Regions from separate parts of the Allorhizobium sp. GW101-3B10 genome, predicted to be linked through region 2. Evidence: predicted binding sites of a transcription regulator. Region 2 holds the regulator's gene; the other holds the start of a gene.

Region 1 (7,522 bases), 2.0 Mb from region 2:
AACGCAAAGCGCCGCGGGATCGCGGCGCTTTGCCTTTTCGGAAGAAGTGTCAGGCGGCGCGGGGCTGTTCGATCGACAGAGGTTCGACCAGCAAGGGTCCGTCGATTTCGGCGACCGCCTTCATCCGTGCCAGCAGGTCGGGCGTCACCTCCCATGCGACGGCGACGGCGTGGACCGAGCCGATCTTGTGCGGTTCGGCGATGCGTTCGCCCGGGCAACCCATGCGCCGGAACATCCGCTCGAGGAAGACGTCCGTCACGGTGACGATGTGGCTGAGCCCGGAGGCAAGACCGATCTCGCCGACGCCGCACATCAGTTCGGCGGCTGCAATCGTCACCTGGTTCGAGGCGCGGTCCTGCGAGATTTCCGGCTCGATGCAGAAGCGGCTCGATTCCCAGATCTCGGCGCTGCGGATCTCCGGCCGCCCTCCGAGCAGGATCGGGAAGGTGTCGTCGAGCATGTTGGGGCCGAGTGTCGGCAGCAGCCGCAGGGAGCCGCGCAGCAGGCCCTCCGGCGAATAGGACATGACGTAGATGGGGTTGGCATCGTCATAGTGGTCCACTTCCCAGTCGTCCCTGACGGTTACGTCCCATTTCAGAAGATCGTGGAAAACCCGCTTGCGCAGCCGGTGCATGGCGGCGATTTCCTCGGGATATTCGTTGCGATTGGCGCCATTGATGATCCTGATCATTCCAGTCTCCCTTGTTTGTCCAGGCGACTGAAAGATGGCAAATTACATATGAAATGAAACTGTCGGTAGCGACAGGTCGCGAAATTGCAATTGCGGATTATGCTTGTGCGCCCCAAATGGCGGAGGTGGTCAGTGCAGGTCCGGCCCCGGCAGCAGGCCGCGCCAGGCGGCTTCGGCGACCGCCTGGGTGTTGGACACGACATTGAGCTTGCGGCGCGCATTGGACATGAAATAGCGGACCGTGCGCTCTGTGATTCCCAGGATCACCGCGGTCTCCCAGTAGCTTTTTCCTGCCGCGGCCCAGTAGAGGGCCTGGCGCTCGCGTCGCGTCAGCCGGGGTTTGGTCTCGCCGCCGCCGCCCACGCCGGGCTCGCTGCCCTGGAGGAGCGTGGCATGAAACTCGATGGCGAGCGCCTGCAGGTCGCGGTCATGCAACCGGCGGAACCTGTGCCAGTCGCAGGCTTCGGCATCGATATGGACGGCGAGCATGGCCTGGCGGCCCTCGCGCGAGAGGAGCGGATAGGCTACGCCGCAGGGCGTGATGCCGAGGCGCTCGGCCACCCGGTCGAGGCCGTCGCGGGCCGGCGTGCCTGGTGTCAGCACGTTCCAGTCGAGCGGCCGGATCGCCGCCAAAGCCAGGCGGAGCGGCGGCTCGAAGACGCTGGGGCCGAGCGCCCTGACGGCATGGACCCCCGCAGCACCGAAGGTGTGGCACAGGCGATGCGCCTTGACGCCTGCCGGCGTGCACATGGCGTCGATATAGAAGATGTGGGTGATGCCGAAGGTGGTCTGCATCTGCCTCAAGAACGGGAGCGGACGCACGACCTTCTGATCGTGCAGCCAGTCCAGCAGGTCGAAGTAGCCGCCCTGGTTCGTCATTCCTGAAACCCTGCAATAAATATGGGTCAAGAGTGTTCGCCGGAGGCCATGATGTCCAGCGGGTAATTTGGATGACGAGCTTACCCAGCCGAAGGCCCCGTCACCGGCGATGGCGGGGTATACCGGATGTTCCGGGATTGGCGCAGGCCCGCGTCAGTCGGGCTGCGCGGCTTCCACGACGGCAAGGGCGGCCATGTTGACGACGCCGCGTGAGGTGACCGAAGTCGACAGGACGTGGGCGGGCAGGGCGGCACCAAGCAGGATCGGCCCGACATGCAGCGCGTCCATCATGGTGCGAACGATGCCGAGGGAGATATTGGCGGCATCGAGGTTGGGGAAAACCAGGAGATTGGCTTCGCCGGTCAGCGTGCCGTCGGGCATGGCCCGCTTGCGCAGGGCTTCCGACAGGGCCGAACCACCCTGCATCTCGCCGTCGACCTCGAGCTCCGGCGCCTGGGCGCGGATGAGTTGCAGCGCCTCGCGCATCTTGCGGGCACTTTCGGAATCGCGCGAGCCGAAGTTCGAATGCGACACGAGGGCGGCCCTGGGCGTGATGCCGAAACGGCGGATCTCCTGGGCGGCGAGGATCGTCATTTCGGCGATCTCGGCGGCGGAGGGATTATAGGTGACGAAGGTGTCGGTGAAGAAGATGGCGCCGCGCTGGGAGATCAGCAGGCTGAGGCCCGAAAAGGCCCGCACACCCGGCTTCTTGCCGATGATCTGGCCGACATCGCGCAGGTGGCGGTCGAATCGGCCTTCGACGCCGCAGATCAGGGCGTCCGCATCGCCACGGCGCACGGCCAGCGCGCCGATCACCGTATTGTTGGTGCGCACGATCGTGCGGGCGGCCTCCGGATTGATGCCGGCCCGGCCGACCAGGGCGAAATAGTCCTCGACATATTCACGGTAGCGCGGATCGTCCTCGGGGTTCACCAGATCGAAATCGACGCCCGGACGGATGCGAAGACCGAAGCGCTGCAGGCGGCTCTCGATGATCTGCGGACGGCCGATCAGGATCGGCTTGCCGCTGCTTTCCTCGAGCAGGACCTGGGCGGCGCGCAGCACGCGCTCGTCCTCACCCTCGGCGAAGATGACGCGCTTGCTCGATGCCTTCTTCGCTGCCGCGAAGATCGGCTTCATGACGAAGCCGGAGCGGAAGACGAAGCGGTTCAGCTGGTCGAAATAGACATCGTAGTCGGTGATCGGACGGCGTGCCACGCCGCTCTCCTCGGCGGCCTTGGCGACGGCCGGCGCGATGCGCAGGATCAGACGCGGGTCGAACGGCGAGGGAATGAGATAGTTCGGACCGAAGGTCGGGGATTCGCCGGAATAGGCGCGGGCGGCGACCTCGGAGACTTCCTCGCGGGCAAGGGCTGCGATGGCGCGCACCGCGGCCATCTTCATTTCCTCGTTGATCGTCGTCGCGCCGCAGTCGAGCGCGCCGCGGAAGATGTAGGGAAAGCACAGGACGTTGTTGACCTGGTTGGGGAAGTCGGAGCGGCCGGTGCAGATCATCGCGTCGGGGCGCGCCGCGCGGGCAAGATCCGGCATGATTTCCGGCGTCGGGTTGGCGAGCGCCATGATCAGCGGCTTTTCCGCCATCTTCACCAGCAGTTCCGGCTTCAGCACGCCTGCGGCCGACAGGCCGAGGAAGACGTCGGCGCCGTCGATCGATTCGGCGAGCGTGCGATTGGCGCTGTCCTGGGCATAGACGGATTTCCACTGGTCCATCAGCACTTCGCGGCCGAGATAGACCAGGCCCTCGATGTCGTGCACCCAGATGTTTTCGCGCTTTGCGCCGAGGATGACGAGAAGGTTGAGGCAGGCGAGCGCCGCGGCGCCGGCGCCGGAGGCGACGATCTTGACGTCCCCGATCTTCTTGCCGGCCAGTTCCAGGCCGTTGAGGATCGCGGCGGCGACGATGATCGCCGTTCCGTGCTGGTCGTCATGGAAAACCGGGATATTCATCTTGTCGCGCAGCTGCTGCTCGACCTCGAAGCATTCCGGCGCCTTGATGTCCTCGAGGTTGATGCCGCCGAAGGTCGGTTCGAGCGCCGAAACGGTCGAAACCATGGAATCGACGGTCAGCGCGTCGATTTCGATGTCGAAGACGTCGATGCCGGCGAACTTCTTGAACAGGACGGCCTTGCCTTCCATGACCGGCTTCGAGGCGAGCGGCCCGATATTGCCGAGCCCGAGCACGGCCGTGCCGTTGGAGATGACGGCGACCAGGTTGGCGCGGGCGGTATATTCCGCGGCCAGTTCCGGTTCGTCGCGAATGGCAAGACAGGGGGCCGCCACACCGGGCGAATAGGCGAGCGCGAGGTCGCGCTGGTTGCCGAGCGGCTTGGTGGCCTGGATTTCCAGTTTTCCCGGTCGCGGATAGCGATGGTAGAAAAGTGCCTGCTCATCGAGGTCGGCCGTGGCGGTTGTCGGCTGCGACTTGTTCTTGTCCTTGGTATCCATGCTTTCCCGTGTCCGCTTTTCTTTGGATTGCGTTCCTGCATACACCAAATGAACGGGACTGGGAGTACCCCGCCGCCCTCCTCACCGATTTTGTCGGCGAAGGCTTTTCCCGCGCGCACGAAAAAGCCCGGCGGGGGAGCGCCGGGCTTGCCTTCGATCCAGCAAAGACGGGGGCTGGTCTCAGGTGGAAGGCGATACGAGCGAAGGCTGAGTCGTGGGACGGTAGCCGTACTTGGACTTGGCACAATCATTGCCGGACAGGCCGGCATAGGCGCAGGCGGTCTGCTTTTCGTCCGTCGGGCGGGTGGTCTGCGAGCAGCCGGCAAGCGCTGCGGTGATAAGCAGGGCGACGAGTAACTTTTCCACGATCCGTTCTCCTGGTGGATGTCCCGCGCGGCGGCTCTCGTTGGCCTGTCGTTTGGGTAGTTGAACTTGCGTGCCTCATATTGAACACATGTGTTCAGTTGTCAACATCATTGTTTGAGAAATTGCGCAGGGGTCTTGGCTTGTGGCCGTCCGATGCGGTACGACTAGGGCGTTCTGAAGGGAGTCGGCCGTGAAGTCTGGTGTTCAGTGTCGCATCCATGAGGCGGCGATGCGTCTCTTCGCGCGATTGGGCGCGAGCCGGGTCAATGTAAGCGATCTTGCCGAGGAGGCGGGCGTCGCGCGCGGCACGATCTACAATGCCGTCCCCAATCCCGACCGCCTGTTCGAGGAGGTTGCGGGCGATCTCGCCTGCGAGATGCAGGAACGCGTCCGGGTGAGTATCGTCGAGATTGCCGATCCTGCGCGCCGCCTGTCCTGCGGGATCCGGCTGTTCCTGCGCCGGGCGCACGAGGAGCCGCAATGGGGCCGTTTCATCGTGCATTTTGGCTTCAGCAACAAATCGTTGCGGGGATTGCTGACCGCATCCTCGACCGAGGAGATCGTCACGGCGATCGGCACCGGCCGCTATGCCATCCGCCAGGAGCAGGTGACATCGATGGTCGCGATCATCGGCGGTGCGACCCTGTCGGGCATGATGCTGGTGCTGGAAGGCTACAAGAGCTGGCGCGAGGCCGGCAGCGAAGTGGCCGAACTCATCCTCGTCTCGCTGGGCGTCGACCGCGTGGAGGCCGGCGAGATCTCCCGTTGCGAACTGCCTGAACTCGTCCAGCAATAGGGGCCTTGCCGATTGCGGCACCCCGTCAAGCGGGCCTGTCATCATCCTGAAACACGAGTCTGGTTTTGGAGGGGGCGAAGGCTCGTCAAGCGAGAGGCCCATGACCGTGAATACAGATTCGGAAATCCGTCACTTCAGAACCCTGTTCATTTCCGACGTGCATCTCGGCTCGAAGGCGGCCAAGGCGGACTTCCTGCTCGACTTCCTGCGCACCCACGAGGCCGAGACGATCTTTCTCGTCGGCGACATCGTCGACGGCTGGCGGCTGAAGCGCAGCTGGTACTGGCCGCAGGACTGCAACGACGTCGTGCAGAAGCTGCTGCGCAAGGCACGCAAAGGCACCCGCATCGTCTACATTCCCGGCAATCACGACGAATTCCTGCGCGGCTTTCCCGGCACCCATTTCGGCGGCATCGAAGTGGCCGAACGGATGATCCACGAGACTGCCGACGGCAAGCGCTACCTCGTACTGCACGGTGACGAATTCGACGTCGTGGTGCGCAATGCCCGCCTCGTCGCCTATCTCGGCGACTGGGCCTACGACATGGCGATCAACATCAACATCCTGCTGGCTGCGGTGCGTCGCCGCCTCGGCATGCCCTACTGGTCCTTCTCCGCCTGGGCCAAGTTGCAGGTGAAGCAGGCCGTCAACTTCATCGGCGAGTTCCAGCGCGTCGTTGCCGAGGAAGCCAGACGCAACGACGTGGATGGCGTGATCTGTGGCCATATCCACCATGCTGTGATGGAAGACATCGACGGCATCCACTACATCAACACCGGCGACTGGGTGGAGAGCTGCACGGCCATCGTCGAGCATCACGACGGACGCTTCGAGCTGATTTCCTGGGGCCATCTGATCGGCGCCGCCGCCAAGAAGGTCGCCGCCCTAGCGCCGCCCCGGGCTGTGGCGGTTGCGATCGCCGCCGAAGTGGCGAATGCGAAAGACGTCCAGGCGGCCTGAACCGGAGCGTCGGTTCACACGTTGGCCGGAACTGACCGTGGGCGTGTGTCTTCATGGTGACGCGCCGCGATAAACGCTTCCTTAAGGATTTCATTGCCGGTGCGTGTCGTTATACTGCGCGCTTGAGTGATTTGCGCCGGCAAGATGATTTGGCCGAGCCCGCGTGGCGCAATGCGTGGAAGTTGTCAGAACCTTGAAGTCCGTACACCCAGAGAGCGCCGCGATTGATATCGACGAATTGCCGGGCGAAGGGCATCGCATCCGGCTGTCCGGCGCCTGGCGCAACAACAGCCTCGGCACATTGCTGCAGAACAATGGCCGGCTGGTTCCCGTGGACGGCAGCCGGCCCATCGAGGTCGATCTGAACGCGGTCTCGGAGATGGACATGGCGGGCGCCTGGCTGGTACGCCGCTTCGTCGCCGCTCGCGAGAAGGCGGGCGGCGATATCAAGCTGACCGGCGGCAGTCCGGCGATGCGCGAACTGCTGCGGGTCCTGCCGGAAGACGTCAAGCATCCCACCCCGCCTGCGGCCAAGGGGCCGCTGTTCCAGCGGCTGTTCGCGCCGGTCGGCAAGGTGATCGTTGATCTGTGGTTCGATGTGGTGGCGATGATGTTCGTGCTCGGCTCGGCCGTGCACGGCGCGCAGACCAAGCTCGGGCGCGGCAGCGGCGTCTCACCTGCCTCCGTGGTCACCCAGATGGACCATATGGGCGTCCGAGCCGTGCCGATCATCATGCTGATGTCCTTCCTGATCGGGGCGATCATCGCCCAGCAGGGCGCGTTTCAGCTACGGTATTTCGGCGCCGAGATCTTCGTCGTCGACCTCGTCGGCATCCTGCAATTGCGCGAGATCGGCGTTCTGCTGACGGCGATCATGATCGCCGGCCGTTCCGGCAGCGCGATCACCGCCGAAATAGGCTCGATGAAGATGCGCGAGGAGATCGACGCGCTGAAGGTGATCGGCCTCAACCCGATCGGCGTCCTGGTTTTTCCCCGACTGGTCGCCCTGACCGTCGTGCTGCCGCTCCTGACGATCGTCGCCAACTTCTCCGCGCTTTACGGAGCCTCCGTGGTCGCCTGGACCTATTCCGGCATCACCTTCGACGTGTTCACCACGCGCCTGCATGATGCGATCGACTATTCGACCGTGGCGTCCGGGATGATCAAGGCACCCTTCATGGCGCTGATCATCGGTATCGTGTCCGCGGTCGAGGGCATGAAGGTCGGCGGCAGCGCCGAGTCTCTCGGGCGACACGTCACGGCGGCGGTGGTGAAGGCCATCTTCGTCGTCATCCTGGTGGATGCGCTGTTTGCAATTTTCTACTCGGCAATCGATTTCTGAGGTGGCGGGCGTGAACACGGA
Region 2 (7,522 bases):
TTCGAGGCCGGACGCTTCTTCCTCAAGGTTCCTGTCACCGAATTCCTGTTCGGGCTGCGCTGGGAGCCGCAGATTGCCATGCGCGCCGACCAGGTGGCCGGCCAGGGCGCCTTCGGCGTCATTCCGGTTCTGTTCGGCACCTTTGTCATCTCGCTCCTCGCCATGCTCGTGGCCGTGCCCGTCGGCATCCTCTCGGCCATCTATCTGACCGAATATGCGCATCACAGCGTGCGCGCCGTCGTGAAGCCGTTGATGGAAATCCTCGCTGGCGTACCGACGGTCGTCTACGGCTTCTTCGCGGTTCTGACCGTGGCGCCTGCGATCCGCACGCTCGGCATGAGCATCGGCGTGACGGCATCGCCGAACAGCGCCTTGGCTGCGGGCCTTGTCATGGGTATCATGATCATTCCGCTGATCTCCTCGCTTTCCGACGATGCTTTCGCTGCCGTTCCCCGCGCCTTGCGGGACGGATCCCTGGCGCTCGGCGCCACCAAGGGCGAGACCATCCGCAAGGTTCTGCTCCCCGCAGCCTTGCCGGGCATCGTCGGCGGCGTTCTTCTCGCGCTCAGCCGCGCCATCGGCGAGACCATGATCGTCGTCATGGCGGCCGGTCTGATCGCCAACATGACGCTCAACCCGTTCGACTCCGTGACGACCGTGACCGTTCAGATCGTAACTCTGCTGACGGGTGATGCCGAGTTCGACAATCCGAAGACGCTGGCCGCCTTTGCGCTCGGCCTGATCCTCTTCATTGTCACCCTGATCCTGAACATCATCGCGCTGGGCACCGTGCGCAAGTACCGGGAGAAATACTGATGAACCCGACCGCAGAGCAGACCGCCCGCTCGGTGAATTGGCAGTCCAAGGAGATGGCGGCGCGACGCAAGGCGCGCTATGCCGCCGAAGCGCGGCTGAAGATCTACGGCCTCGCGGCGATTGCCGTGGCCCTGGGCTTCCTCGCCTTCTTGCTGATCTCGCTCACCTATACCGGCCACAAGGCCTTCATCCAGACAGAGGTGGTCATCGAACTGGACCTGTCGGCCTCCGGCGTCGATCAGTCCAAGATCATGGACGCCGACTGGCGCGGCATCGTCCGAAAGGCTCTGTTGCAGGAAGTCGGCGACATCCCGCGGAGCGAGCAGCGAGAATTTTTCGGTCTCTTCACCGACCAGGCGGCCTACATCGTCCGTGACGAGGTCATTGCCGACCCAAGCAAGCTCTTGGGCAGGCAGGAGTTCACGGTCCCGATGTCCGATCCGGCCGACCAGTTCGCCAAGGGCGAAATCAGCCGCGAAACGCCCGAAAGTCAACGCCGCATGTCGGATCGACAGATCGCCTATTTCGATGCGATGGTCGAAAAAGGCTCGATCACGCAGCCGTTCAACTGGGCTCTCTTCTTCAGTCCCGACAGCCGTTATCCCGAACTTGCGGGTCTTGCCGGCGCGATTGCGGGTTCGTTCTGGACTCTCGTCGTCTGCCTTGTCATTTCCTTGCCGGCCGGCATCGCAGCCGCGATCTATCTTGAGGAATTTGCGCCGAAGAACCGCTTCACCGACCTGATTGAGGTGAACATCAACAACCTCGCCGCCGTTCCCTCGATCATTTTCGGTCTGCTCGGCCTGGCGGTCTTCCTCGGATGGTTCGGTCTGCCGCGTTCGGCGCCGCTGGTCGGCGGCCTCGTCCTGTCGCTGATGACGCTCCCCACGCTCATCATCACGACCCGCAACTCGCTGAAATCTGTGCCCTCGTCCATCCGCGAAGCCGCGCTCGGCATTGGTGCGTCGAAGCACGAGGCGATCTTCCACCACATTCTGCCGCTTGCCATGCCGGCCATCATGACAGGTACGATCATTTCCCTGGCGCGCGCGCTCGGCGAAACCGCTCCGTTGCTTCTGATCGGCATGAATGCTTTCATCACCTCGGAACCAGGCGGCGTCATGGATGCTGCGACTGCCCTTCCGACCCAGATCTACATCTGGGCGGACAGCCCCGAGCGCGGCTTCGTGGCGCGCACCTCGGCGGCCATTCTGGTTCTTCTTGGGTTCCTGATCGTGATGAACGGGATAGCGATCTATTTGCGTCAACGCTTCGAGCGGCGCTGGTAACGGGAGCCAAGAGAGATGAACATATTGTCCGACGCAGCGGTTGAGAAGGCACTGGAACAGAAGATGACCGAAGTTGACTACAAGATGATCGGCCAAGACGTGTCGGTGTACTATGGCGAGAAGCGTGCGCTTTTTGACGTCAATCTGAACGTTCGCAAGAACACCGTGACGGCGCTCATCGGTCCGTCCGGCTGTGGCAAGTCTACCTTCCTGCGGTGCCTGAACCGGATGAACGACACGATCGACGGCTGCCGGGTCACCGGCAAGATCACACTGGATGGCGGGGACATTTACGACCCGTCCATCGACGTCGTCGAACTGCGCGCCCGCGTCGGCATGGTCTTCCAGAAGCCGAACCCGTTCCCGAAATCGATCTACGAGAACATCGCCTACGGCCCGCGCATCCATGGCCTCGCCCGCTCCAAGGCCGATCTCGACCAGGTCGTCGAAAGCAGCCTGCTCAAGGCCGGCCTGTGGAACGAAGTGAAGGATCGGCTGCAGGAGTCCGGCACCGGTCTCTCCGGCGGCCAGCAGCAGCGCCTTTGCATCGCCCGTGCCGTCGCCGTGAGCCCTGAAGTCATCCTGATGGACGAACCCTGCTCGGCGCTCGACCCGATCGCCACCGCCAAGGTCGAGGAACTGATCCACGAGTTGCGCGCCAATTTCACCATCGTCATCGTCACCCACTCGATGCAGCAGGCCGCCCGCGTGTCGCAGCGCACCGCGATGTTCCACCTCGGCCTGCTGGTCGAGGAAAACGACACGGACAAGATGTTCACCAATCCGGACGATCAGCGCACCCAGGACTATATCATGGGCCGCTTCGGCTGAGCCGGCGCTTCCATCCGAGCGGACACCAAATTCAAGGACAACGAACATGTCGGCATCGCATATCTACACCGCCTATGACGAAGAACTGAAATACCTGATGCGCCGCATCACCGAGATGGGCGGCCTTGCCGAACAGATGGTCGCCGACAGTGTGCGGGCGCTGGTCAACTCCGACGCGGCGCTGGCGCAGAAGGTCATTTCCGATGACGTGATCATGGATGCGGCCGAGCGCGAGATCGGCGACAAGGCGATCATCACCATCGCCCGCCGCCAACCGGTCGCCGCCGACCTTCGCGAGATCATCGGCGCGCTGCGCATCGCCAACGACCTGGAACGCGTCGGCGACCTCGGCAAGAGCAATGCCAAGCGCGTCATGGCCATCCAGGCGACCGGCGTGCCGCGCAAGCTGGCCCGTGGCCTCGAACACCTCAGCGAACTGGCCCTGATCCAGCTCAAGGAAGTGCTCGACGTCTACACGACGCGCTCCGCCGAAAAGGCCAAGTCGATCCGCGACCGCGACGAGGAAATCGACGCCATGTACACCTCGCTGTTCCGCGAGCTGTTGACCTACATGATGGAAGATCCGCGCAACATCACCAGTTGCACCCATCTGCTGTTCTGCGCCAAGAACATCGAGCGCATCGGCGACCATGCCACCAACATCGCCGAGACCATCTACTACATGGCCACGGGCGACCAGCCCGAAGGAGAGCGTCCGAAGGACGACCTGACCTCCTCCTTCGGTGCCATCACCGAATAATCCGGCTGCATCGAGAGGTTATCGACCGACATGCTTCCCAAAATCGCCGTCGTCGAGGACGAGGAAGCCCTCAGCGTCCTGCTCCGCTACAATCTGGAGGCTGAAGGCTACGAGGTTGAAACGATCCTGCGCGGGGACGAGGCGGAGCTTCGCCTGCAGGAACGCGTTCCCGACCTGCTGATCCTCGACTGGATGCTGCCCGGCGTGTCCGGCATCGAGCTTTGCCGCCGTCTGCGCATGCGCCCCGAAACCGAGCGCCTGCCGATCATCATGCTGACGGCGCGCGGCGAGGAGAGCGAGCGGGTCCGCGGGCTCGCCACCGGCGCCGACGACTATGTCGTCAAGCCGTTCTCGACGCCGGAGCTGATGGCCCGCGTCAAGGCCATGCTGCGCCGTGCCCGCCCGGAAGTGCTCTCCAGCGTCCTGCGCTGCGGCGATATCGAGCTGGACAGGGAAACCCATCGCGTTCACCGCAAGAGCCGCGAAGTGCGCCTCGGCCCGACCGAATTCCGCCTGCTGGAGTTCCTCATGGCTTCGCCTGGCCGTGTCTACTCACGTTCGCAGCTGCTGGACGGAGTCTGGGGCCACGACATCTATGTCGACGAGCGCACGGTCGACGTGCATGTTGGACGGCTGCGCAAGGCGCTCAACTTCTCCAACCTGCAGGACGTCATCCGCACGGTCCGCGGCGCGGGCTATTCGATGGAAGCCTGAAGGGCGCAGTCGATCCCAACGGACAAACAGAAAACGGGCCCGCGTGGCCCGTTTTTCGTATCCGCCGGCATCAGATGGCCGGCCAATGGGTCGTGTCTCGCGACAGGGCCAAGTCCGGGCGGCAGGCCGCCCGGCACTTCTGTCCGATCCGCCTTAGCGGGCTGCCGCGTTCGCTGCCTTGCGGCGCTCGCCGACCGGCTGATAGGCCAGCTTGGCGTGATAGCCGCAATAGGGCGAAGTATCCGCGGATTCGCAGCCGCAGAAGTGGAAGTCGTCCTTCATCGGGTCGCCGATCGGCCACTTGCAGGTGCGTTCGGTGAGTTCGGTCAGCGCCAGCTTGCGCGAAATCGGCAGGACGACGCCACGGCTCGGGGCGACTGCGATCTCCTCGATGCCGTCGATTTCGATCTCTTCCTTGAGCATGTTGGTGCCCGAGGCGCGGGCGACGGTGCGGGTCGTGACGCGCGACGCGAAGGTCGTGGCGCGCGGTGCAGCCGCCGGGCGCTTGGCTGCCCGCGTCGCAGCCGAGCTGCCGCCGGCCTTGGCGCGGCCCGGAAGGTTCAGTCGGTGAACCTTGCCGATGACGGCATTGCGGCTCACACCGCCCAGTTGTGCTGCGATCTGGCTCGCGCTCAAGCCTTCCGACCAAAGTCGCTTGAGTTTTTCCACGCGCTCATCTGTCCAATTCATGCCGTTATCTCTCCGCCGCTCGCGATTTGTGATGGCAGAATCGCTCACCGTTGCTTCGGAAGGATCCGAAACAAACTCGCCTCGATACTGTCGGTGACTGGTTCCGCCGCATGCAGTTTCTTTATTGACTATTAACCTAGTGCCGGGCTGACTCCGTGACAAGAGTCGGTCGAATCATCGCGAATCGATTCTGGAGTTTTCCCCAACTTGCTACCCTGGCGCGTCGCGGCCGCTCGCGTGGTCAAACGACGCGGTCTTGCTCCCGGCATGGTCGAAAATTCAGGCGCGCCGCGCTGTTTCGTTGACAGGCAAGGTCGAAATGTCGATAGTGCCCCCGCCGCCGCAAGGCGGCATTTTTGATTTTTCAAGGCACCGTTCGCCGGGAGATCAAAAGCGTCCGTCGTCCCGTCAAGCCCTCCCGAAGGAGTGTTTTCATCATGGCAGAAGCCTCTCCCCTCTATCAGACCTATATGCGCGCGCCCTTGCGGTTCGAGCGAGGCGAGGGTGTGTGGCTGGTGACCGAGGGTGGCGAACGCTATCTCGACTTTGCGGCCGGTGTCGCGGTCAATTCGCTCGGCCATGCCCATCCGCACCTGATCGAGGCGCTGACGACGCAGGCCGGCAAGGTCTGGCATCTCTCGAACCTCTATGACGTCCCCGGCCAGGAGACGCTCGGCCGCCGGCTGACCGAAGCGACCTTCGCCGATCGCGTCTTCTTCACCAATTCTGGCGCCGAGGCGCTGGAATGCGCGATCAAGACGGCGCGCCGCTATCAGTTCGTCAAGGGCCATCCCGAGCGCTTCCACATCATCACCTTCGAGGGCGCCTTCCACGGCCGCACCATCGCGACCATCGCCGCCGGCGGCCAGGAGAAATATCTCGAGGGCTTCGGCCCGAAGGCGCCCGGCTTCGACCAGGTGCCCTTCGGCGATCTCGATGCCGTCAAGGCGGCCATCACCGATCAGACGGCCGCGATCCTGATCGAGCCGGTACAGGGCGAGGGCGGCCTGCGCACCGCGTCGAACGAATTCCTCCGGGCGCTCCGCCAGATCTGCGACGAGAACGAACTGCTGCTCGTGCTGGACGAGGTCCAGTGCGGCGTCGGCCGGACCGGCAAGCTGTTCGCCCACGAATGGGCCGGCATTACCCCGGACATCATGGCGGTCGCCAAGGGCATCGGCGGCGGCTTTCCGCTCGGCGCTTGCCTCGCGACAGAAGAGGCCGCCTCCGGCATGAAGGCCGGCACTCATGGCTCGACCTATGGCGGCAATCCGCTCGCCATGGCCGTCGGCAATGCCGTGCTCGACGTCGTGCTGGCCGACGGTTTCCTCGACCACGTCCGCGAAGTGGCGTTGATCTTCCGCCAGGGTCTCGCTTCGCTGAAGGACCGTTATCCCGATATCATCGAGGAGATCCGCGGCGAAGGCCTTATGCTCGGCATCAAGGCCAAGGTGCCCAACACCGACCTGCTGATGGCGATGCGCGAGGAGCATGTGCTGGGTGTTCCTGCCGGCGACAACGTCATCCGTCTCCTGCCGCCGCTCATCGTCACCGTCGAAGAGGCCCGCGAAGGGTTGAAGCGCATCGAACAGGCGGCCGAGCACCTGCAGGGCAAGCTCGCAGCGGCGTCATCGAACCAGGGCAGGTAAGCAAAGACATGGCATCTCCGAAGCATTTTCTCGATCTCTCCGCCATGACGGCGCCCGACCTCCGGCTGATCCTGGAGGACGCCAAGACGCGCAAGCAGTCGACCAAGGCCGGCACCGCCGAAAAGCCGCTTTCCGGCAAGATGCTGGCGATGATCTTCGAAAAGCCGTCGACGCGCACCCGCGTCTCCTTCGACGTCGGCATGCGCCAGCTCGGCGGCGAGACGCTGTTCCTGTCCGGCACCGAAATGCAGCTCGGCCGCGCCGAAACGATCGGCGACACGGCCAAGGTCCTGTCGCGCTATGTCGACGCGATCATGATCCGCACCACCGACCACTCGCGTCTGCTGGAAATGGCCGAGTATGCCACCGTGCCGGTGATCAATGCGCTCACCGACAGCACCCATCCCTGCCAGATCATGGCCGACGTGATGACCTTCGAGGAGCATCGCGGCCCCATCAAGGGCAAGACCATCGCCTGGACCGGCGACGGCAACAATGTTCTGCATTCGCTGGTCGAGGGCTCGGCCCGGTTCGGCTACCGCATGAACATGGCCGTGCCGCTCGGTTCCGAGCCGGACGACAAGATCCTCAACTGGGCGCGCAACAATGGCGGCGAGATCATGCTGTGCCATGACGCGGACCGCGCCGTGGACGGTGCCGACGTGGTGGTGACCGATACCTGGATCTCCATGAACCAGGAGCACAAGGCGCGTGGCCACAATGTCTTCCAGCCGTTCCAGGTCAATGCCGCGCTGATGAAGCAGGCCCAACCG

The links. The regulator PhoB, encoded in region 2, activates phosphate uptake and scavenging genes when phosphate is short. The targets are predictions, from matches to a motif close to TGTCATNNANCTGTCAT.
Region 1: the regulator PhoB is predicted to act here: its motif matches at 5,235-5,251, upstream of AC07Y0_RS06510 (UDP-2,3-diacylglucosamine diphosphatase).

What each region holds. Positions count from the first base shown of each region.
Region 1 is NZ_JBWKZR010000001.1:1,359,412-1,366,933, forward strand. Features, by position in the region: gene AC07Y0_RS06485 (acyl-homoserine-lactone synthase) at 50-691, opposite strand; gene AC07Y0_RS06490 (helix-turn-helix transcriptional regulator) at 821-1,570, opposite strand; gene AC07Y0_RS06495 (NADP-dependent malic enzyme) at 1,724-4,036, opposite strand; gene AC07Y0_RS06500 (lipoprotein) at 4,217-4,402, opposite strand; gene AC07Y0_RS06505 (TetR/AcrR family transcriptional regulator) at 4,593-5,198, shown strand; gene AC07Y0_RS06510 (UDP-2,3-diacylglucosamine diphosphatase) at 5,299-6,159, shown strand; gene AC07Y0_RS06515 (ABC transporter permease) at 6,353-7,501, shown strand; gene AC07Y0_RS06520 (ABC transporter ATP-binding protein) at 7,512-7,522, shown strand, end outside.
Region 2 is NZ_JBWKZR010000001.1:3,376,031-3,383,552, reverse strand. Features, by position in the region: gene pstC (phosphate ABC transporter permease subunit PstC) at 1-816, shown strand, start outside; gene pstA (phosphate ABC transporter permease PstA) at 816-2,105, shown strand; gene pstB (phosphate ABC transporter ATP-binding protein PstB) at 2,121-2,936, shown strand; gene phoU (phosphate signaling complex protein PhoU) at 2,983-3,696, shown strand; gene phoB (phosphate regulon transcriptional regulator PhoB) at 3,727-4,410, shown strand; gene AC07Y0_RS16780 (GcrA family cell cycle regulator) at 4,564-5,100, opposite strand; gene AC07Y0_RS16775 (aspartate aminotransferase family protein) at 5,538-6,749, shown strand; gene argF (ornithine carbamoyltransferase) at 6,758-7,522, shown strand, end outside.